3 regions of the Ensifer sp. ENS03 genome follow, and region 3 is predicted to be linked to each of the others. Evidence: riboswitches for the same ligand, from Rfam matches in the RefSeq annotation. Region 3 holds a riboswitch; each other region holds the start of a gene.
What was found. A riboswitch is a leader RNA that binds a small molecule or an ion and turns the genes downstream of it on or off. The one in region 3 is predicted to bind cobalamin.
Positions count from the first base shown of each region.

Region 1 (7,851 bases), 740 kb from region 3:
AAAGGCGATGTCCTTGACCAGAAACGGATGGGCCATCGCCTTGCTCTCCTGATGGATTTTTGATGGATTCTTGCTCTATATCATGTTTTGCCGCCGCCTATAGTCGTGTTCATCAGGATGTTCCAGAGGAGGAAACGCGATGAAGACCGACAACAAAGCGCGCCAACGGATCGACCGCGTCTGGCTCACCGAAGAGGCTTGCGATCTCGAATCGTTCCGGGCGGAAGTCGAACGCCAAACCAGTCTGTCCGACTACCCCCATGCTGCCGGCTGCGAAAAGAATATCCTGATCTATGACAGCGCCGCGCTGATTGCGGCGTGCGGCGATGCCGAGGCGCGGCGTTCTGTTTTGGCGGAGATCTGCGAGGTACTGGCGACCGGGCCTGGCGTGGCGGTTTTCAAGCGCGCCTTTGCCGATACGACAGCAATCGACGTCGCAAGCGGGGTCTTTGGCGCCATCATCGAAGAGCAACATCGCAGCAACAGCGGCGGCGGCGATCACTTCGCCAAACCCGGCGCCAATGACCGCATCTGGAACTCGCTGGAAAAGCACTGCCTGAACGCGCCGGAGAATTTCGCCTCCTATTACGGCAATGCCGTCATAGCGCTCGTCAGCGAGGCTTGGCTCGGGCCGAACTACCAGATGACGGCGCAGGTCAATCGCGTCAATCCTGGCGGTGCGGCGCAATCGGCGCACCGCGATTATCACCTCGGCTTCCAGACTGCGGCCGTGATCGAGCAGTATCCGGCGCATGTGCACAGGCTTTCACCGGTGCTGACGCTGCAGGGGGCGGTTGCCCATTGCGACATGCCGCTCGAAAGCGGACCGACGCTGTTCTTGCCCTATAGCCAAACCTATGTGCCGGGCTATCTGGCGCTCAACCGGCCGGAATTCCGCGCCTATTTCGACGCACACCACGTGCAGCTTCCGCTCGAAAAGGGCGACGTTGTCTTCTTCAACCCGGCGCTCTTCCATGCCGCCGGCACCAACCGCTCCCGGGATATCCGCCGCGTGGCCAACCTGCTGCAGGTGTCTTCGGCCTTCGGTCGCGCAATGGAAACCGTTGACCGACTGACCATGAGCGCGACGCTCTATCCGGCCTTGCGGGCCTTGCTGGCGGGCGGGACGCTGACGCAGGCGGAAGCGGCCAACGCGATCTCCTCCTGTGCCGAAGGCTATTCGTTCCCCACCAATCTCGACCGGGATCCGCCACTCGGCGGGTTGGCGCCGAAGACGCAGGCGCAGTTGATGCGCGAGGCGCTCACTGCGGGGACGGGCGAACAAGAGTTTCTCTCGGTGCTGGAGGCGCAGGCGAAGCGCAAGCTGAGCTGACGAGCGAGTTACAATTTGACAGGCTCCCGGTGTGTTTTAGCCGGGAGCCGCAGCCGTTTCAAACGATCATTTCCGAGGGAGGAATTCGATGAGTGGACAATTGCAAGGCAAGATCGCCATCGTCACCGGTGGTACGCAGGGACTGGGCGCGACGATTGCTGGCCTTTTCGCCGAGCGCGGCGCTGAAGGCATCGTCATCTGCGGCCGCAACGCCGCCAAGGGGCGGGCGAAGGCCGAGCAGATCGGCAAGTCAAGCGGTGCGAAAGTTGTCTATGTCGAGGCCGATCTTGAAAAAGTAGAGGACGCCCGCAAGGTGGTCGCCGCTTGCGACGCGGAATTCGGCCGGGTCGATGCGCTGGTCAACGCCGCAGCTATCACCGACCGTGGCACGATCCTCGACACCACGCCCGAACTCTTCGACCGCATGTTCGCGATCAATGTGCGCGCGCCGTTCTTCCTGATGCAGGAGGCGGTGAAGATCATGCGGCGGGAGAAGACCGAGGGCACGATCGTCAACATCGGCTCTATGTCGGCGATGGCCGGCCAGCCGTTCATTGCCGCCTATTGTTCGTCGAAAGGCGCCCTCGAAACGCTGACCAAAAACACGGCTTATGCGCTTCTTCGCAACCGCATTCGCGTCAACGGGCTGAATATCGGCTGGATGGCGTCCGAAGGCGAAGACCGCATCCAGCGCGAGTTTCATGGCGCGGCGGCCGATTGGCTCGAAAAGGCGGCGGCCGGCCAGCCTTTCGGTCGGCTCGTCGATCCGGCCGAAGTGGCGCGGGCCTGCGCCTATCTGTCGTCGGCCGAGTCCGGGCTGATGACCGGATCGGTGATTTGCTTCGATCAGTCGGTCTGGGGCGCCTATGACGGTTCGCCACATCCGGTCGCTCCGCTTTGAGGTGGAGGTAAACGACTAAGCTCGACAGTAGCCGGCGGAAAGTGGCGTGCCATGTCCCGGCCGGGTTGGCGCCGCTTGTCTTTCTCAAACGGCTGTGCACTTAGTGCCGTCGTCAGGTGCCCGCGAAAGCGGGAGAATCGGGAATCCGGTGTCATTCCGGAACGTGCCCAACGCTGTGACGGGGACGATCGCCTCTAAGAGAGCCTTGAATTGATTCAAGGTTTTGCCACTGGATCTTCAAGCGATCTGGGAAGGCGAGGTGATCGGTTGAACCGAAGTCAGAAGACCGGCCTGGCGAGATAGACCGAACCCCGCGTGGACGGCGGGAGGTTTTCGCATTGTTGGGGATCGAACGATGCTGACTGAACCGAAGGGCGGCCTTGCGGCTGCCGGCGCCTTTTCGTTGCCAGAGCGGGAGGCCGTCTACCGTGCCATCGAGACACGTCGCGACGTGCGCGATGAATTCCTGCCCGCGCCATTGCCGGATGATCTGATCTTGCGCCTGCTGGCCGCTGCGCACAGCGCCCCGTCCGTGGGCTTCATGCAGCCGTGGAACTTCGTGCTGGTGCGGGCGGAAGAAACGCGTGAGCGCGTCTGGCATGCGTTTCGCCGCGCCAATGACGAGGCCGCGCTGATGTTCGAGGCGGAACAACAGGCCAAGTACCGTGCGCTGAAGCTGGAAGGCATCCGCAAGGCGCCGCTCAGCATCTGTGTCACCTGCGACCGCACGCGCGGCGGTGCCGTCGTACTCGGGCGCACCCACAATCCGCAGATGGACGTCTATTCCACCGTCTGCGCCGTGCAAAACCTCTGGCTTGCGGCGCGGGCCGAAGGGGTGGGCGTCGGCTGGGTGAGCATTTTCCACGAGGCCGAGATCAAGGCGATTCTCGGCATCCCAGATCATATCGAGATCGTTGCCTGGCTCTGCCTCGGCTATGTCGATCGCCTCTATCAGCAGCCGGAACTCGCCGTGAAGGGCTGGCGCCAGCGCCTGCCGCTCGACGAGCTGGTTTTCGAAGACGGATGGGGACGCAGCAAGGAGAAGGCGTAAGGCCTCGTCCGATCAATTCTGGACCGGCTGATAGGCCGGTCCCTTCGGATGCTTGAGGTCGATGGCGGTTTCTTCCTGCGGCAGGTAGGTCGGGCCGACGACGCGAACCTTGTTCTTCGACGGATCGTAAGGCCGCTCTTCGGCCGGCGCCTTGGCGGTATTGCTCGCCGCTTCCGGCTTCTTGGTCTCGATGACGATGATCGACGACTGGTCGTCACCGATCTTCGTTCCGTTTGCCTTCGGTGTGGTCGAGGCGGTCTGGGGTATCTGGCAGCCGCACTGGCCGGGTTTTCCGACAGCGCGGGTGCGATAGGCAAAGGCGTTGGGCATTTCGGTATAGGGACGGCCGGTCACGGCCGAGACCATCTTGTCGCTCTCTTCCGTGTTGAGGTCGTGAAAATAGAGCTCGGTCTCAGCCCCCGGGCAGCGCGCCCGACAGGCCTGCTCGTCGCGCGGGAAATCGGCCGGCGTCGCATCTGAAGAAACCGGGAAAAAGGCGCCGTCGCAGGTGCGCACGCACATGGTTCTGAGCGTGCCGCTATAGTAGCGCTCCTGCGGCGCGTAGCCGTCTTCGCCTCGGCCGAGCATCGGGCCGTAGGCGTCTTCCGGCGGCAGGTCGGCAACGATGTTGCGGTGGCTTTCCGGCACGTCCGGTTCCACGCTTGCGAACTCCTCGCGGTCGCCATAGCAACCGTTGATCTCCAGCGCGGCAAGGATGCGGCGCCGGCTGTCGTCGCTGCCGCCGGCGACGATCTGCTCGCGCTCGGACTTCAGCATGCGCAGATTGTCTTCCATCTCGGCGATCAGGCTGTTGAGGCCGTAGCAAGTGTCGGGGTCGCCGCCGTCGAAGCCAATGGCGTTGCCGCCACTGCAACCCGCGCGGCGGCGGTCGTTCTTTGCCCGCCGCAGCTCGATATTCTGCCGCGAGATCGCGCTTGCGTAGTCGCGCGCATCGGCATTGCTGGCGACGTAGTCAGGCAGTTGCGCGAGCCGCGCGTTCAGTCGGTCGCAGGCCGTCGATGCCAGTGACGGACCGGCACCGATCAGAACCAGAGGCACAAGGGCCGCAGCGACGTGTTTCATGCGCGTGAACACGGGCGAAAGTCTCTTCCTGTTGCCAGGTCGGCGCCGACCTTCTGCGGGTTGCTGCCAGCGGCATTCCTGTTTCGCCTCCATCATAGAGCTTGTCGGTGATCGTGCAACGACAAGCGACGGTTTGCGTTAACAGCGCAGATCGACTGACGCGCTTAGGCGGCGCGGGCGGTTTCCAGCGACATCGGACGTTCGAGCACGGTACCTTCGATGGCAGCGACCGCCTTCATCCGCGTGAGCAGATCCGGCGTTACTTCCCAAGCGACGGCAACCGCGAAAACGGAGCCGATGCGATGCGGTTCGGCGATACGCTCGCCCGGGCATCCCATGCGCCGGAACATGCGCTCCAGGAACACATCCGTCACCGTGACGATGTGGCTGATGCCGGAAGCAAGGCCCAGCTCGCCGACGCCGCACATCAGTTCGGCGGCCGCGACCGTCACCTGGTTCGAGGCGCGGTCCTGCGAGATCTCGGGCTCGATGCAGAAGCGGCTGGATTCCCAGACCGAAGCGCTGCGGATTTCCGGATTATCGCCGAGCAGGATCGGGAAGGTATCGTCCAGCATGTTTGGGCCGAGTGTCGGCAGGAGGCGAAGCGCGCCGCGCAGCCGGCCGGTATCGGGCGCATAGGACAGGACGTAGAGCGGGTTTGCCTGGTCGTAGTTGTCGATTTCCCAGTCGCCTTCGGTCTGCACGTCCCATTTCAGGAAGTCGTGGAAGACGCGCTTGCGCAACCGGAACATGTCGTCGACGGCCGCCGGGTGTTGTGCGCGGGTCTTTCCGTTCAGGATCCTGATCATCGTTTTCTCCATCCGAGTTTGGGGATGGGGCGATGCTGTCAGGCTCGCGGCGGTTGCGTAACTGTCGCTAGCGACAGTTCAAATGCGCGATATTTGCCACTAGATTTCGAGGGGTTTCGGTGGAGGCGTATTGTCGGGTGTCAAACGGAGGGTATCAGAGCGTGTCGTACGGCCTGTGCCACAGCCTGAGTGTTGGAAACGACATTCAGCTTGCGTCGCGCATTGGTCATGAAGAAGCGCACGGTGCGCTCGGAAATGCCGAGGATCGTGGCGATTTCCCAATAGCTCTTGCCGGCGGCGGCCCAGGTCAGGACCTCGGTCTCGCGGCCGGTCAACCGCATCTCTCGGGTCGAAATGCTGCCGGCCATGGCGCCGTGCTCCAGCATGGCGGCATGGAAGAGATTGGCGGCCAGCTGGAAATCGCGCAGGTGATGGCGGCGATAGGTCGTCCATTCGCCGGCTGTCATGTTGACGTTGATTGCGAGCAACGCCATGCGCCCGGCGGGCGAGGGCAATGGCAAGGCGACGCCCTCAGTGGATATGCCGATTTCCTGGGCTGCCTGGAACAACGGTTCGCATTCCGGGAAGCGATGCCGCGCCATCGTCCATTCCACCGGCCGCACGCCGCCAAGCGCCAGCTTCAGGATCGGATCGATCCGGTGAAGGCTGCGGGCATGGTAGATCTCGGCAGCGTAGGCGCCGAAGGTGTGATGCAGCCGGCAAACCTTGAGCTCGTCCGCATAGGGCTCCGCTTCGAGATAGAGAAGATGGGCAATGCGGAAGGTTCGACGCATCAATGTGAAGAAATGAGCGGGCTCGACGCAGCCGCCACATTCCAGGATTTCCAGCATGTCGAGGACAGCCTGCTGCTCAGTCATGCCACAACACCGAATCTCGTCCGAGGCCCCAGCATGGTTAGAGGTTCACCTTTTGTCCAGCGCAAACTTTCCCGATTGGTGTATAAGACCAATTGCGCACGCCTTGATTGTAGTCGTCGATCGGCCGCGTGACAGGGGCTGATTCGCGGGTGATCTGCAAAACCAGCGATGCCGCGCCTGAAGCAGGCGCGACATCCGGATACGGTTTTGCCGGCGCCGGCATGGCGCCCGAATGCAGCGAAGACCGGTGGCGATCTCCGCGTTGCCATCTCAACCCGGATGGCTGGCTTCGACCACCGCCAGAGCCGCCATGTTGACGACGCCGCGTGAGGTGACGGACGGCGACAGGATATGGGCGGGAAGCGCCGAGCCGAGCAGGATCGGGCCGACATGCAGGCTGTCGGTCATGGTCTTGACGACACCGAGCGTGATGTTGGCGGCATCGAGATTGGGGAAGACCAGCAGGTTGGCTTCGCTCGACAGGCTGCTGTCCGGCATGACGCGCTGGCGCAACGCTTCCGAGATCGCCGCATCGCCGTGCATTTCGCCGTCGACCTCGAGATCGGGCGCGAGTTCCCGCACGAGCTGCAGCGCCGTGCGCATCTTGGTGGCGCTCTCCGAATCGCGCGAACCGAAGTTCGAATGCGAGACGAGGGCGGCGCGTGGGGTGATGCCGAAGCGGCGGATTTCCTGTGCCGCCATGACCGTCGTCTGGGCGATCTCTTCGGCGCTCGGGCAGTAGCTCACATAGGTGTCGGTGAAGAAAGTTGCGCCGCGCTGCGAGATCAGCAGGCTCAAGGCCGAGAAATCGAGCACGCCGTCGCGCTTGCCGATGATCTGCGATACGTCGCGCAGGTGCTTGCTGTAGCGTCCTTCGACGCCGCAGATCAAAGCATCGGCTTCGCCGCGCTTGACCGAGAGCGCGCCGATGACGGTCGTGTTGGTGCGCACGATCGTGCGCGCGGCTTCCGGGATGACGCCGAGACGGCCGACGAGGGCAAAATAGTCCTCGACATAGTCGCGGTAGCGCGGATCGCCTTCGGGGTTGACCACCTCGAAATCGACATCCGGACGGATGCGCAGGCCATAGCGACGCAGGCGCGTCTCGATGATCTGCGGACGGCCGATCAGGATCGGGCGGGCCGTGCCTTCTTCGAGCAACACCTGGGCGGCGCGCAGCACGCGTTCGTCTTCGCCTTCGGCAAAGATAACCCGGTTCTTCTGGGCGTTCTTGGCGGCGGCAAAGACCGGCTTCATGATGAAGCCCGAGCGGAAGACGAAGCGGTTCAGCTTGTCGAGATAGGCGTCATAGTCCTGGATCGGACGGGTGGCGACGCCGCTTTCCTCGGCTGCCTTCGCAACCGCCGGCGCGATGCGCAGGATAAGGCGCTGATCGAACGGCGAGGGGATCAGGTAGTCCGGGCCGAAGACCGGGGTCTCGCCGGAATAGGCGCGGGCGGCAACATCGGAAGGCTCTTCGCGGGCAAGACCGGCGATGGCGCGTACGGCCGCCATCTTCATTTCTTCGTTGATCGTGCTTGCGCCGCAGTCGAGCGCGCCGCGGAAGATATGCGGGAAGCAGAGAACGTTGTTGACCTGGTTCGGGAAGTCCGAGCGGCCGGTGCAGATCATCGCGTCCGGACGGGCTTGGCGGGCGGCTTCCGGCATGATTTCCGGCGTCGGATTGGCGAGCGCCATGATCAGCGGCTTTTCGGCCATCTGCGCCAGCAGTTCCGGCTTCAGGACGCCGGCGGCCGAAAGGCCGAGGAAGACGTCAGCGCCGCCGATGCTGTCGG
Region 1 is NZ_JACVAV010000002.1:143,750-151,600, reverse strand. Features, by position in the region: gene IB263_RS07365 (LacI family DNA-binding transcriptional regulator) at 1-36, opposite strand, end outside; gene IB263_RS07360 (phytanoyl-CoA dioxygenase family protein) at 140-1,333, shown strand; gene IB263_RS07355 (SDR family oxidoreductase) at 1,422-2,234, shown strand; cobalamin riboswitch at 2,332-2,544, shown strand; gene bluB (5,6-dimethylbenzimidazole synthase) at 2,590-3,285, shown strand; gene IB263_RS07345 (DUF2865 domain-containing protein) at 3,298-4,368, opposite strand; gene IB263_RS07340 (acyl-homoserine-lactone synthase) at 4,533-5,177, opposite strand; gene IB263_RS07335 (LuxR family transcriptional regulator) at 5,318-6,055, opposite strand; gene IB263_RS07330 (NADP-dependent malic enzyme) at 6,326-7,851, opposite strand, start outside.
Region 1: linked by a shared signal. The riboswitch ahead of bluB (5,6-dimethylbenzimidazole synthase) and the one ahead of IB263_RS11025 (CbtB-domain containing protein) in region 3 are both predicted to bind cobalamin.

Region 2 (7,851 bases), 500 kb from region 3:
GCGAAACATGTTGCGCGGCATCTGGTCCAAAAGCACGATCGCCGCCAGCCGGTTTTCCGGGCTCGCGCGCCAGATCTCGTCGACACCACGGGCCAGCGCCAGGTGCGACGCCTGGAAGCGGCGGATACAGGACTGGTCGAGTTCGTGGCTCGTCCCGAACCAGTCGTCATAGGTGAGTTCGCCAAACCAGAAATTCAGAACGTCCTGCGGCGTGCAGATGTCAGCTTCGTTCGCCATATGCTCCTCATGCGGGCCAATCGCCGATCCCTCGGCTGCGCTAACACATAGGCCGGAACCGGCCCTTGTCCATAACGTGTTCCTACCCGCCTTACGCGCGTCGCTTCAGGATGGCAATGAAGGCGATACCGCCGACGAGCCCGGTGACGACGCCGATCGGCATGTCCTCCGGCGCCATGATGACGCGGGCCGCCAGATCCGCAAGGATGAGCGTCAGCGCCCCGAAGAAGGCCGAGAGCGGAATGACCCGCACGTTGTCGCTGCCGGCCAGAAGCCGCACGAAATGCGGCACCATCAGCCCGACGAAACCGATCGCGCCGGAAAAGGCGACCATCACCCCGGTCAGAAGTGCGGTGACGACGAACAGCGTCAGCCGGAAGCGGCGCACGGGAATGCCGAGCGTCATCGCGGTTTCGTCGCCCATGGCGAGCGCATTGATTTCGCGCGCCCGGATCATCAGCCAGCCGAGGGACGCGAAAAGCACCACGCCGGGATAGACGAGCTGCGACCATTGCGCCAGGCCAAGACCGCCGAGCATCCAGAAGATGACCGTATGGGTCGCCCTCGGGTCCCCAAGGAAAATCATGAGGTTGCCGACGGATGTCAAGACGAAGGCGACCGCGACGCCGGCCAGCACGAGACGGTCGGCGCTGCTGCCGAGCACGCGGGAGACGAAGGCGACGAGCACGGTTGCGAGCAGCGCGCCGGCAAAGGCAAAGAGCGGCACCGTGGCAAGACCGAGGATCATGCCGGTGTGCAGCAGCGCCACGATCGCGCCGAGCGCGCCGCCGGAGGAAACGCCCAGCAGATGCGGATCGGCAAGTGGATTGCGCGTGACCGCCTGCAGCACGGCGCCAGTCAGCCCCAGCCCGGCGCCGACGAGGCCCGCCAGCATGACGCGCGGCAGGCGCACGTCCCAGACGATGCTCTCGCGCCCCGCCGACCAGAAAGCCTCGACGCTGCCCGGAGAAATCTTGCTGGCGATGATCGACCAGACGGTCGCAACCGGAATCGGCGCCGAGCCGAGCGATACGCCGGCCGTGACGGTCAAGGCCAGCAGCAAAAGCGCCGCCATGAGACCGGCACCCGCCTTCAGCGCCCGTGCCGGCGCTAGGCGTGAAACGGCGACGGAACCAGGCGACGCATCCTCAGCCAGCATCGCTTACAGGCCCTCGCCCTGAAAGGCCTTGGCAAGCCTGGCAATGGCGTCGATGTTGCGCGGGCCTGGCGTCGCCTCGACATAATCGAGCACGACGAAGCGATCGTTCTTGACGGCATCGACATTCTTGAAGGCCGCATTGTTCTTCATGAAGGCGATCTTGTCCTCGGCCTTCACCTCGCCGTAGTTGACGATGACCACCACTTCCGGGTTGCGCTCGATCACCGGTTCCCAGGAGATTTCCACCCAGCTCTTTTCCACGTCGTCCATGATGTTGGCGCCGCCGGCGGCCTCGATCATCGCCGTCGGAATGCCGAAGCGGCCGGAAGTAAACGGCTTCTCTTCGCCGGAATCATAGACGAAGACCCGCGTCGGGTTAGCCTTGCCGGCGGTCGCCTTGGTGATTTCGGCAAGCTGGCGGCGATAGCCGTCAACCAGCGTCTCGGCGCGATCCTCGACGCCGAAGATGCGGCCGAGATTGAGAAGATCGACGAACATGTCGTTCATATCAGGCTTCTGCTTGGCCATCACGTGGATGCAGGATTCGGTCAGCTCGTAGACGCCGATCTTGAAGGGCGCCAATGTCTCGGGCGTGACCTCGCCGCCGACCTTCATGCCGTAGTTCCAGCCGGCAAAGAGGAAATCGGCATCGGCGTTGAGCAGCACTTCCTTGGTCGGATATTTCTCCGAAAGCTCCGGCAGTTCCTTGACGCCTTCGCGCAGCTTCTCGTCCAGCGTCTTCCAGCCGGAAACGCCGGTATAGCCGACCATGCGGTCCTGGAGCCTCAGCGCCAGCATCATCTCCACCAGGTTGACGTCGTTGGCGATCGCGCGCTTCGGCGCCGCGTCGAAGGTCACCTCGCGGTTGCAGCTCTTGACGGTGACCGGATAGGCGAGCGCCGGCGTGGCGGCGGCAAGCACGAAAAGAAGGGAAAATGGGGCAATATTGATCTTCATGAAATCGATCCCTGTCGAGGAAGTGAAAAGGAAAAGCGGGCGCCGCCGGCAGCGGCATTGTGAACGGTGGCGGTGACGCCGAAGGCGGCCGAAAGCTCGCCGGGGCTAAGCACCTCTTCGGGCGGGCCGAAGGCCGTCAGCCGCCCGGCGGTCAAGATCGCGACATCTGTCGCAAACTCGGCGGCGAGGTTGATGTCGTGCAGCGTCGAGACGATTGTCAGCTTCAGCGTCTGCAAGAGCTCGAGGATTTCGAGCTGGTGGCGGATGTCGAGATGGTTCGTCGGCTCGTCGAGGATGATGATGCGCGGTTCCTGCGCCAGCGCGCGGGCGATCAGCACCCGCTGCTTCTCACCGCCCGAAAGCGTCGAGAACTGGCGACCGGCAAGATGGGCGAGATCGAGATGCGCGAGCGCATGCTGCACCCGCTCGCGGTCGAAATCGTTCCAGCCGCTCAGGCCCTCCCGCCGCGGAATGCGTCCCATCATCACGACGTCGCGCACGCTGAAGGGAAAATCGCCGGGCATCTCCTGCAAGACGACGGCGATTGTCCTTGCCGCCTCGCGCGCTGAGATCGACCAGAGATCGACGCCATCGACCGAAACACGGCCGGCGTTCGGCTGCACCGCCCGGTAGAGGCAGCGCAGAAGCGAGGTCTTGCCGGCGCCATTCGGCCCGAGGATCGCAAGCCGGCTGCCGGCCGCGATCGCAAAGCCGATGTCGTTGACCAGCGTCAGGCCCGAACGCGGCCCCCAGCGAAGGCCCTCGACCGTGAGGGCTGCACCCGTTGCGTTGCAGCTCATGGGTTCGTTCCTCTGCGCGACCTCATTGGAAGTGCCCGCCAAGATCTTCGGAGACGAGCATCGCCGCGGGAATGCGGGCAAGCGTCTTGCCTTTCAGCCCGCGCGGCCGTTCCGCCGCCCGCGTCATGCCATCGCCACGCTCGGCATAGGTTGTGGCAAAGCGCACGAGATCGTCGATGTCCTCTTCCGGCGAGACGTCGCCGAAGAGATAGGTCGCCTTCCCCGTTGCCTGGAAGGCGATGGTGCAGGGCCGCGTGCAGGCCGCCATGCAGACCGTTCCGGCGATCGAGAAGTCGCGATCGAGCGGTGCGCCGAGCGCTGCGATGCTCAGGTTGAGCCGCTTGATCAGCTCGGCACCGGGCACGCATGGGCCGCCGGTGAAGCGGCAATCGGTGCAGACCGTTATCTTGTGCTGTCGGAAATTCGGCTCAGCCATTCCTGCCCTCCGCCGGACTGACGGCAAGAGATGGCGAAACGGCAAGAGGACGGAAAACCGTCGTATGAAAGCCAGTTCTTTTCCATCGGAACACCCCGTCCGTTGTGGTTGATCGGTTCGATGGCAGGTCTCCTGGCTCGCGGGTCGTGGCGCATCCACGTCTTCCCGGTCTTCGACCAGTGACATGGTGTGAATGCGCTTTCCGCTCACAGTTGCGGGGGCAGCCACGGTCTCGGCCCCATCAGGGTCGTCCGTTCCGTGTTCCCTTTTCAGCCGCTTCCGCATTGTCGCGGACGCAGCACCATCAACGCCTTCCTCGCATGAATCGGCAGATGAGACAACCGCACGACACAGGCGGGAGGGATCTATCAACATGCGGCGTTTCGTCATGCGAGATTTGTTATTAAATAACATTACGTAACGCAAGCCGAAAATTGGGCGCCGGACACAATCCGACGCCCGCGATAGCGACCACGCTAAAACACGTGCCGTGCTACCTCAGAACTCCGGCGGCAAGAGTTCGGCCGTCAGCGTCACCGCGACAGAGGCGTTGCCCGGCAGGTTGCGCACGCCGCAGACGGAGCGAACATGGCCAGCCCTTTCGCCAAAGGCGGCCGCCAGAAGCTCGGAAGCACCGTCGAGGACCTTCGGGTGCTCCAGGAAATCCTCAGTGCAGGCGACATGTCCCTCCAGCCGGACGATCTGGCGAATACGCTCGAAACGGCCGAGATGCTCATGGATCTGCGCCAGCGCGTTGAGCACTGCCAACTCTGCGGCCTTGCGCCCCTCGTCGATGGTCACATCGCGCCCGAGCAGCCCCGTATGCACGAAGCGCCCGTCCAGCAATGGCCCCTGCATCGAAACATGAAGCATCTCACCCGCCTCGATCACCGCGCGATAGGCGCCGAGCGGCCTCGGCGGCGTCGGGAGCTGAACGCCAAGTGCGCCGAGCCTTCGGATAACCTCGTCCATCATTGCTTCCCCTCCTCGTCACCTTACGAACCGGCCGCCTTGCGGAGACGACACCGCCTTTTTCTCAAGCCCTCGAAATTCTGCCGCCCCTATCGCAAGCAGCAAGACGCGCCGTTCCGTGCCCAGCAACTTTTCCAAGCATAACCAAGAGAAAACGCCTCATGCCTCACGTTGGGAGATAACGTTACGAATTACAACACCAGAGTTGAAGTGCCATCGCGATCCGGGCCAGTGCCGCGGTCTTGCGATCGAATGCGACCGACACATCGTGGCGGCCTCGATCCCCAACCCCAAGTAAAAACGCTGAAATGTAACATACGTTACGCTCACGTAACCCTATGCCCGTTGAGAATTTCGACGACCGAAGCGACAATTGCCGGGATTAAGATTGGGCATCGACAAGCCTCGGAAACAAGCTCAACTTAGCCGCGCAGATCCCGAAATGAAGTGACGGCAACTCAACTTTCAGAAGGGAATAGCATCAGTGAATCCCATTGATTTCTTCGTCGACACGCTTCGGACCTATCCGCCTGTCGCCGTCTTCCTCGCCCTCGGCATCGGCTTCCTCATCGGTCCGATCAAGGTCGCGGGGTTCAACCTTGGAAATGTCACCGCCACGCTGCTTGCGGGCGTTCTCATCGGACAGCTGGGTATCCAGGTTTCCGGCGACCTGAAATCCACCCTGTTTTTGATTTTCCTCTTCGCCGTCGGCTACGGCGTCGGGCCGCAATTCGTGCGGGGCTTGAGCACCGATGGACCGAAACAGATCGCCTTTGCGCTCTCCGTGCTGGTGCTGTGCCTCGTCGTTCCCTATCTCTGCGCGCTGATTGCCGGGCTGCCGCTCGGCTATGGCGCCGGCATGTATGCCGGCTCGCAGACGATCTCGGCTGCAATCGGGGTTGCGACCGACCAGATCAATTCGCTCGGGCTGACGCCGGAGCAGGCCAAGACCTTTGCCGACCAGATCCCGATCGCCTATGCGGTGACCTATATCTGGGGCACGATCGGCTCGGCGATCATCCTCGCCCAGCTCGGTCCCAAGCTTCTTGGCATCGACCTTCCGGCGGCCTGCCGCGAATACGAGGCCAAGCTCGGCGGTGGCAGCGAAAGCAGCGAGCCCGGCATTACCCGCGCCTATCACGACTTCGGCCTCCGGGCCTATCGCGTCGACGCGGCAAGCGGGCTCACCGGAAAACCGGTCAAGGACATCCTTCCCGGGATCCGCGTCTTCGTCGAGCGCCTGCGGCGCGGCGACCAGATCATCGAGGCCGATGGCAACACCGTGCTGCAGCCGGGCGACGTCGTCGCCTTTTCGGGCCGGCGTTCGCTGCTCGTCGAAAACCTCGACAACAAGCTGCTCGAGGTCGAGGACAAGGAGCTGCTCAACGCGGAAGCCGAAGTCCTCGATGTCTACGTGACCAGCAAGGCGCTCGCCGGCAAGACGCTGGCGGAAGTCAGCACCATGGATTGGGCGCGCGGCGTCTATGCTCGCAAGATCATCCGCTCGCTGGTTGAGATCCCGGTGCTGCCCGGGACGACGGTCGAGCGCGGCGACATCGTCACCATCGGTGGCGCGAAACGCCATGTCGAAGCGGCGATCAAGGCGCTCGGCTTTGCCGACCGGCCTGTCGAGACGACCGACATCGCCTTTCTCGGCTGGGGGCTTTTCATCGGCGCGATGATCGGTGCGCTGACGATCACGATCGGCGGCATCCCGATCGGCCTTTCGACCTCCGGCGGCGCGCTTCTGGCGGGCCTCGTGCTCGGCTGGCTGCGCACCACCTACCCCGCCTTCGGCCGCATCCCGTCACCGGCGCTGTGGCTGATGAACACGCTCGGCCTCAACATCTTCATCGCCGTCGTCGGGATCGGCGCCGGCCCGGGCTTTGTCGCAGGCCTGCAGGAGGTCGGCATTTCGCTGTTCATCTGGGGCGTGGTCGCCACATCGATCCCGATGATCGCCTCGGTGCTCCTCGGCCACTATGTCTTCAAGTTCCACCCGGCGATCCTGTTTGGCGCCTGCGCCGGTGTGCGAACGACGACGGCAGCGCTCGGCATGATCCAGGAGGCGGCCAAGAGCAAGGTGCCGGCGCTCGGCTACGGCATGCCCTACGCCATCGGAAACACGCTGCTGACCATCTTCGGCCTCGTCATCGTCATCATGCTCGCCTGAGGCGAACGGGCGAAGCCGACCATCGTTCAAAATGCATAGATCACAGGGAGTGTGGACCATGTTGGACAGAAATTTCTACGACAGCCTTTCCGATCTCAGCCCGTTCGAAATCAAGGACGAACTGATCAAGCTCGCCAAGTCGAGCTCACAGAAATCCGCCAAGGCTTTCCTCAATGCCGGCCGCGGCAACCCGAACTGGACGGCGACACGCGCTCGCGAAGCCTTCTTCCTGCTCGGCCAGTTTGCGCTGACGGAAGCCAAGCGCGCCTATTACGACCCGAAGGCCGGCGTGGCCGGCATGCCGCCGAAGGACGGCGCCCACGCGCGGTTCGAAAAGTGGACGAAGAAGCTGCTGCAAAACACGGCTGACTGGGACGAAGAGGATGAAGGCATCCCGCCGGCAAAGACGCTTTCCGACGCCGTCAACTACGCCATCACCACCTTCCGCTTCGATGCGGACGCCTTCGTGCACGAGCTCACGGACTCGATCATCGGCGACAACTATCCGGTTCCCGATCGGGCGCTGCACCACAACGAGATCATCACCCACGAATACCTGATGTGGGCGATGTGCGCCGGCCACCGACCGAAGGCAAAGTTCGACCTTTACCCGGTCGAAGGCGGCACCGCCGCCATGTGCTACATCTTCAAGGCACTGAAGAACGCCCGCCTGCTTAACGCCGGCGACACGATCGCGCTCGGAACGCCGATCTTCACGCCCTATCTCGAAATGCCGGAGCTGGAGGACTACGATCTCAAGACCATCAACGTCAGCGCCGAGCAGGAGGACCGGTTCCAGTTCACCGACGAAGACATCAAGGCGCTGGAGAACCCCAAGGTGAAGGCGTTGTTCCTGGTCAACCCCGGCAACCCGTCCGCCGTGGCGATGGATCCGGATTCGATCAAGCGCCTTGTCGACCTCGTCAACAAGAAGCGCCCCGACCTGATCGTGCTGACGGACGACGTCTACGGCACCTTCGTTCCGGGCTTCCAGTCGCTGCTTGGGCATCTGCCGCGCAACACGATCGGCGTCTACTCCTATTCGAAGTACTTCGGCTGCACCGGCTGGCGCCTCGGCGTCATCGCCGTCGCCGAGGACAACATCTTCGACGAGAAG
Region 2 is NZ_JACVAV010000002.1:378,475-386,325, forward strand. Features, by position in the region: gene IB263_RS08485 (DUF924 family protein) at 1-237, opposite strand, end outside; gene IB263_RS08490 (iron ABC transporter permease) at 329-1,312, opposite strand; gene IB263_RS08495 (ABC transporter substrate-binding protein) at 1,400-2,353, opposite strand; gene IB263_RS08500 (ABC transporter ATP-binding protein) at 2,350-3,153, opposite strand; gene IB263_RS08505 (DUF1636 domain-containing protein) at 3,176-3,589, opposite strand; cobalamin riboswitch at 3,694-3,910, opposite strand; gene IB263_RS08510 (RidA family protein) at 4,088-4,564, opposite strand; gene aspT (aspartate-alanine antiporter) at 5,046-6,734, shown strand; gene IB263_RS08520 (bifunctional aspartate transaminase/aspartate 4-decarboxylase) at 6,793-7,851, shown strand, end outside.
Region 2: linked by a shared signal. The riboswitch ahead of IB263_RS08505 (DUF1636 domain-containing protein) and the one ahead of IB263_RS11025 (CbtB-domain containing protein) in region 3 are both predicted to bind cobalamin.

Region 3 (7,851 bases):
GCCAGTTCGGCCTGATGGGGCATGGTGGTCAAGGACATGAATCGATCCGCGAAGCAACGCACCATCTTATCGTCGGACGAAGCGAAGGGAAACGACAATCTGACGCGCAAAGGTTGCGGGGCATCGTCAGGTCGAGCGAGGCTACTTGTCGAGCTCCGGATAGACCCGGTCGAGGAAGCCCGGTCGCAATTTCTCGCCGATCAGGCAATCGGGCGCCGGGAAGGCATCGACATAGCGTATGGTCGGCGGTGGTGGCAGGCCGCTGACTTCGAGCACCAGTTTCTGGCGGATCGCGATGGAGAAATCTTCGGGCTCGTGAACCGGCAGCACGAAGGAGCCGGGGCCGCCGATGACACATTCGGCATAATATTGGTCAAGCGGGCCGGTCGAAACCGACGGGCGAATGAGGATAGCAAGCCCGTTGATGGTGATGCCGCGCGTGATCGCGATCTCGCGGGCTGGAAGCACCGGCGGGCCGATGTTGTTCGGCCCGTCGCCGGAGATGTCGATGACCCTTCGCACGCCGCTGAACGCGTTGGAATCGATCAGCGCCGTGCCATAGGTAATGGCGTTGGAGATGGAGGTGCCGCGGCGTGTGCCGACCGGCCGCGCTTCGATCAGCTTGGCGAAGGCGTCGGCGTCGGCGGCATTGTCGATGACCTTCCAGGCGACAACGGAGGACTCGTTCACCGTTCCGGCCCATTCGAAATAGCCGATGGCGATCTTGCCCAGCTGGCCGCTTTCGACCGCATCAAGGAAGTCGCGATGCCGGAGTGCCTCGACATAGCCGGCCCGCTGGATGCGGGCCTCGTCGAGATCCATCGAGCCGGACATGTCGACCGCCAGGATCAGTTCGACGTCGACATTCGTCGCCTCGGCGGTCGATGGGCTCGGGCCACCACTCAATGAAAGGAGTAACGCCAACACGCTCAACATCGCTTCAACCAGTCATTGCGCGCGGTCAGATTAGAAGACTGTAACACAAGATTGGATTTCGGCGACCGTTTGGGTGTAGTTGGCCTTCACTAAAGAGTGATTTTGCCGGGTCCTGCATGAGGCCGGATGTCGGACAGGAAAGGCGAAATGCCGCAGCGTACGGAAAATACTGAGCGATTTCAGATCGATCGATTGCAGCAGACGGCGTTCGGGTATTTCCTCGAACATTCGGATCCGGTCACCGGACTGATCGCCGACACCGCGTTGCCGGGCGCGCCGGCGAGCATCGCTGCGACCGGCTTCGGCCTTTCCTGCTATCCGATCGGCGTCGAGCGCGGCTGGCTTTCGCGCAGCGATGCGGCGCGGCGGGTGGCGACGACGCTGCGCTTCCTTGTCCAAAGCCCGCAGTCCCGCCACCGGCAGGCGACCGGCTATCGCGGCTTCTACCATCACTTCCTCGACATGCGGACCGGCGAGCGCACCTGGCAGAGCGAGCTTTCGACCGTCGATACGGCGCTGCTGATCGCCGGCTGCCTGACCGCCTCTGCATATTTTTCCGGTAGGGATGCGGACGAATGCGAGATCCGCGCGCTTGCCGATCGGCTCTATGCGCGGGTGGACTGGCGCTGGGCGCTCAATCGGGGCGACACGCTGACGATGGGCTGGCGGCCGCCGGGGCGGTTCTTGAAGCATCGCTGGCGGGGTTACAGCGAAGCGCTGCTGCTCTATGTGCTGGCACTCGGCGCGCCCGACCATTCGATCGAACCGGAGCACTATGCGGCCTTTGCCGAGGGCCATGACTGGATTCCCGTCGACGGCCGGCCGCATCTGCATGCGGCGCCACTCTTCATCCATCTCTTTCCGCAGGCCTGGCTCGATCTGCGCGGGCTTTCCGACCGGCCGATGCGGGAGCGGGGGACGGACTATTTCGAGAATACCCGACGCGCCATCGCCTTGCAGCGGGACCATGCGCGCTCCAATCCCGGCGGTTTCGCCGGATATGGCGAGGACCTGTGGGGCCTGAGCGCCTGCCATGCGCCGCGCGGCCGGCTGCGGCTTGCGGATGGGCGCCAGCAGCGGCTTTTCGGCTATGTGAACCGCGGCGCACCCTACGGCCTTGATGACGGCACGCTCGTGCCCTGGGCGCCGCTCGCCTGCCTGCCGTTCGAGCCGGACGCGGCGCAGGCCTCCCTCGTGCATATGGCAGACAGTTATCCGGGACTTCTGAGCGAAGGGCGCTTTCCCGGCGGCTTCAACCCGAGCCTGGCCGCCGGCGCAGGCCCGGAGGGCTGGATCGATGCGCGGGTCGTCGGTCTTGACCAGGGCCTCGTTGTCATGATGATCGAGAACTGGCAAAGCGGCCTTAGCTGGGCGCTGATGCGCAGCATGCCGGCGATCCGCCTCGGCCTTGAACGGGCGGGCTTCGACGGTGGCTGGCTGCAGGAGGGGGAAGGCGCGTGTGGTAATCCGCCCGCATCCCGCGCCAGAGGATGAGAATGGACGACGGAGACGGCATGCGCTTGAACGACCATCGGCCGACAGCGGAGACCGCGGCGTTTGCGCCGCAGGCGCTGGCCGTCGCCGACCATCTGCGTACCCAGTTTCCCGAGGCTGCCGTCTCGCTCGGGCCGGCGGCCAGTGATTTCAGCGCGCCGGGCGACTTCTGGGCTGCGGGCAGCGCTGGCCTTGAGGCGGGGCTCGCCTATCAGGATTTCTTCGGGGTCGGCATGACCGACCGGATCCGGGCGGCGCATCTGATCGCCTTCTATAGCCGCCAGCTGAGCGTGGTCCTTGGCGCGTTCCATCTCGGCGCCGGGTTGCAGGCGGAGGTGGCCGGCATTCGTTTCGAGGATTGGACGCGGCTTCACCGTGGCGTCGAAATCGCGGGCAAGCGCTATCATTTTCGCCTGCATCCGCCGGCCAAGGAGCGCCAGGGTGGCGAAGGCGCCAGCGCATTCGAACAGGGCTTCATCGCCCATCTGGCACCCGTCGTTGCGGTTCTGAAAGCGCGAGCAGGGCTGTCGAGCGGGGCGCAATGGCGGGTCGCGGCCGATGCCCTGGCCGGCGCGTTCCTGGAAATCGGCCGCGCGATCGGCGACGAGGCGCGCGGCATGGCCGAGGCGCTGGCGATCGTCAAACGACCGGGTTCGCGGCTCTACTCAGAGGAGCTCTGCTACGAGCAGATCGCGGCTCTCGATCCGGCAAGCGGCGCTCAGCTGTCGCGCCAGTATCGGATCCGTTGCGGCTGCTGTCTCTACTTCAAGACGGAAGGGGGCAGCTTCTGCGACACTTGCGTGCTGCTGGAGCCGGAAGATCGCCGCGCGCGGCTGGCGGCGCATCTCATGCAAAACGGCGGGACCTGAACCCCGCCGTCGCTTTGCTGACGATCTGTGATCAGTGATCACTGTGCCTTGACGAAGCGCTCGTTGATGAAGCCGGAGACGACGCCGAGCACGATCCAGAAGGCAAGCGTGGTGGCGAGTGCGGCAACCGCAAACTCGGCGCCGAGCACGGCCGGAACGTTGCTGGTGATATCGAGCGGCTGCGGCGCACCGTAGACATGGGGTGCTGCGATCAGCACCAGGCCTGCGACCTTGGAGACGATCTCCTCGCGCAGGACGACGAGATAGAGGCCGACGGCGGAGAGCGCCACTGTCACCAGCCACCAGGTCTGGCGGTCGCCGAGTTCGGCTGCCGGAAAGCCCGGCAGTTCCGGCGGCAGACCGATCGCCGGCAGCATGTGCACGGCAAGCCAGCCGCAGGCGCCCCACAGCGCGCCGTTCCTGAGCGTGATCGGGTAGCCGATCACCAGGCTGACGCCGGCGAGCAGCAGACCGAAGCCGGAACCTGTGACGAGGTTCGCCATCAGCGTGCCGGAGAAGCGGCTCATGCCGAACATGATGCCGCCTTCCTCATGCTCGCCCTCATGGGCATAGGCCGGGGTGATCGGCGACAAAGCGTCGAGGAAAGCGCCGAACGGCGACACGGCTTTGAGCGACGAATGCTGGTCGTGGTTTTCTGCGGCCGGCTGTGCCGCACCCGGCTGGGCGGCGGGCTGTTCGGTAGCGGCCGGTGCCTCGCCTTCGAATTCTTCTGCATGCAGGATCAGCGGTGTGACGCGCAGTTCCTGGGCGCCGGTCATGAAGACACCGGCAATCAATCCAGCCACGATCGCGGCCAGAAGCGTTCTGACAATCATCTTGAAATCCCTCGATAACGACAAAAGCCACGCCCTGTGGCGTGGTCCTTGAGCCTTCCCATTTTCCCTATGCTGCGGATGGCCTTCGCGCGCCGGAAAAACCGGGATGCGCGCAGGCCTCCATCCGGCTCGGGCCGGATGCGTTCAGGTCCGCAGATTGTTCGATGCGGAACGTTGTTCACGTTCCGGCGCATCGGTCAGTGGCAGGGGAAGCCGTAGGAGTGGCGGGTGTCGTGCGCCGTGTCGTGCAGCACTGCCGAGTTGGCAAGGCCGGCGCCAAAGACGAGGAATGCGCCGATGAAGAGCGCGATGACGCCAGCGGTCAGACGATCGCTGAGGGAGAGCGGGGTGCTCGAAATGGTAGACGTAGCCATGACAACCTCCGTGATGGCATCGGGAAATTCCCGGTTGGGCCCTATGCCCGTATCGAGTGGCAGGTTTCCTGGCTCACGGCGTTGGGCTCGATGCCCTCGATCTGCCTCGCCTTCCCAGCTCGGCCGCCCTCTCGCGGTCTTGCCAGTGGCTTCTTCCGGATCGCTCCGGAACGGTGGATCGACGTCGCTCTACAGTCGCGGGGTCGGCCGTGATTTGAATGCCCAGCTTGGGTCCATCCGTCACATTCCCGTTTACTCCCGAAACACGTTCGCGTCCCGGGAACCAATCGATCCCAGATGATTAGGATTGTGTCATGGAGTTGTCAATTGAGTGCGCGCCGCCGCGCGGTCCATCCGCGACAAAATCCTTGATGGTCATGCGTTTGTAGGCTTCGACGATCTGGTCACCCTCGGCCCGGTCGACCGAGACTGCAAGTCGCATGGTGCAGTCGCCGAGATGCATGATCAGGAAGGCGGCGCTGTCGATCTCTTCGCGCGGTGTCTCCGGCACAAGCCGGGCCCAGACATCGGCAAGCAGCTTTCCGCCGGCGCGGCTTTGCGCAAGATCGATCTCGCGCAGCGCCTTGTCGGCCTGCATCGCCGACCAGATGTCGCGCATGACCGGCTCGGCGAGGAACATGTCGTAGTAGATGTCGAACAGCAGCGAGAAGGCGTCGCGCAGTTCGGCTATCGACGTGACCTTGGCCAGTTCGGCCGCGATGCACTCGTTGCAGACCGCATTGTAGCGCTCGGCCAGCGTGCGCACGATTGCCGCCTTGTCGGGAAAGTACTGATACAGCGAGCCGATCGAAATCCCCGCCTTTTCAGCGACTTCGCTCATGCGCATGGCGTCGCTGCCCTTCTCCTGGATGAGCGCCGTCGCGCAGGCAAGGATCTGCTCGACGCGCTCGCGGCTGCGCTTCTGGCTCGGCGTCCGGCGCAGCGCAGGCTCGTCGTCAGCGGGAAGCGTGGCGGGACTTGCATCGGGAATCATGAGTAATGCTCACATTTTGACTTGACTCCTAAAATACGAGGATTTATCACATTTGCAAATGTGAGAGATGCTCATGTTTGTTGGTGGAACCTCAGGAGGAAACGATGTCTCAGAAAGTCACACTGGTTTTGGGCGGTACCGGCAAGACGGGGCGGCGGGTGGCCGATCGCCTTCGGGAGCGGGGCATAGCGGTCCGCATCGGCGCCCGTTCGGCGTCGCCTTCCTTCGATTGGACGGATGAGGCGACCTGGACGCCCGCCCTTGAAAATGTCGATCGCATCTATGTCTGCTACCAGCCCGATCTGGCGGTGCCGGGCGCCGCCGACGTCATCGCCAAGTTTTCGAGCCTTGCCGTTCGCTCCGGCATCAAACGGTTGGTGCTCCTGTCGGGCCGCGGCGAGGACGAGGCGGAAGCCTCCGAGCGTGCGCTGCAGGCCTCCGGCGCCGACTGGACGGTCATCCGGGGCAGCTGGTTCTTCGAGAATTTCGACGAAGGTTTCCTGGCCGACGGCGTGGTGAGTGGTTCGGTCTTCCTGCCGGTGGACGAGGTCACCGAGCCCTTCGTCAGTTGCGACGACATTGCCGACGTGGCGGTTGAGGCCCTTCTGGACGATGCGCATATCGGCAAGGTCTATGCCTTGACCGGCCCGCGCCTGATGACCTTTGCCCAGGCCGTCGCCGAGATCGCCGCGGCCGCCAACCGTCGGATCTCTTATCAGGCCATTCCGGTTTCCGACTTCGCAGCGCATCTCAAGGCGGACGGCGTGCCGGATGACTATGTCGAACTCATCCGCTATCTCTTCACCTCGGTGCTCGACGGACGCAATTCCAGCATGACGTCCGATGTCGAGCGCGTGCTTGGGCGGCGTCCGCGCGACTTTGCCGATTACGCCCGGGAAACCGCAGCAACTGGTGTTTGGAGTCTTGCCGCATGATCCCGCTGATCCCCGCTCTGGCGTTTGCCGCCGCGATCGGTTCCGGCCTGATGGCCGGGCTGTTCTTCATCTTCTCGGTTTGCATCATGCAGGCCCTGTCGCGGCTGCCGCCGGAGCAGGGGATCGCCGCGATGAACGCCATCAATGTCGTGATCCAGAACCCGATCTTCCTCAGCGCCTTCATGGGCACGGCGCTGCTCGCCCTGGCGCTCGTCGTCGTCGCCTTCATCTCGGGGGGCGAGGGCAGGTGGTGGCTTGCCGCCGGTGGCATTGCCTATGTCGTTGGCGTGCTGCTGGTGACCATTGTCTTCAACGTGCCGATGAATGACGCACTCGCCGCGGCAGCCCCCGGTCAGGCGGCGACCGATCTCTGGCGTGAGCGCTATCTGACCGATTGGGTCTGGTGGAACCACGTGCGCACATGGGCCTCGATCGGCGCGCTGGCGTTTTTCGTTCTCGGTTTCGCCCGAGCCTGACGAAAAGCGCCGGCAAGTCGATCCTTGCCGGCGCCTGCACGCGTCCTGACCTTCAAGCCCATCCCGCCGTCAGGGCTTCGGAATACGCGCGTCGTATTGCGCTTCAAGGTCGGCAAACTTGCTCCAGAAGGCTGCCGGCTTTTCGCCTTCGAGCAGAGCGCGCAAAATGTCGAGGTGCACGTGCCAGCCGGCGGAGAAGCTGGTCATGACCGCGCGGTCGGCGATGCGCTTATGGGTGACGACGAGCAGCACCTTGTCCCCGCGGGGGCTGAGCTCGAAGCGGACCTCCGACGGGGTGCCGGTCTCTTCGTTCCAGGTATAGGCCAGTAGTCGTGGCGGCTCCCAGGCGAGCACGTGGCCGTAATTGCGCACCTCGCCGGCGTGCTCGGCGTATTTCTGCGGTGGCCGATCGTCCTCCGTCGTCAGTTCCGAATGGCGGAAGACGTGCTCGACCTCGGCCCCTTCCTTCGATCCGATCGTTCCGGACGCCATCCAGAGCCGGCGCTTGCTTTCCTCCGTCAGATAGGACCAGACCCGCTCGATCGGGCCGGGAAGCAGGCGCTCGATGCGCACCGCGTCCGGTGCGACGACACGGCCGTAGTCGGCGCCGGCAAAGGCTGTGGCAGACGAAGTCATGGCTTTTCCTCCGGATCAGTTTGGATTGTGGCGTCTTCGGCGAGAAGCAGCGCCTCGAGTGCGTCGATGCGGGTGCGCCAGAAGGCTTCGTAGTGGCGCATCCATTCCATGCCTGCATGCATCGGCGCGGCATCGAGCCGGCACACATGCGTGCGACCTTTCACTTCGCGGCGCACCAGACCTGCTCCTTCCAGCACCTTGATGTGCTTCGATGCCGCGGCCAGCGAGATCGAGAACGGCGCCGCAAGCTCGCCCACCAGTCTTTCGCCCTGCGAAAGGTCCTGGAGCATGGCGCGCCGCG
Region 3 is NZ_JACVAV010000002.1:881,177-889,027, reverse strand. Features, by position in the region: gene IB263_RS11050 (GntR family transcriptional regulator) at 1-23, opposite strand, end outside; gene IB263_RS11045 (DUF1194 domain-containing protein) at 142-936, opposite strand; gene IB263_RS11040 (glucoamylase family protein) at 1,084-2,430, shown strand; gene IB263_RS11035 (ferric iron reductase) at 2,433-3,299, shown strand; gene IB263_RS11030 (CbtA family protein) at 3,338-4,135, opposite strand; gene IB263_RS11025 (CbtB-domain containing protein) at 4,333-4,509, opposite strand; cobalamin riboswitch at 4,550-4,812, opposite strand; gene IB263_RS11020 (TetR/AcrR family transcriptional regulator) at 4,811-5,503, opposite strand; gene IB263_RS11015 (NAD(P)H-binding protein) at 5,608-6,438, shown strand; gene IB263_RS11010 (DUF1772 domain-containing protein) at 6,435-6,914, shown strand; gene IB263_RS11005 (SRPBCC family protein) at 6,984-7,550, opposite strand; gene IB263_RS11000 (helix-turn-helix transcriptional regulator) at 7,547-7,851, opposite strand, start outside.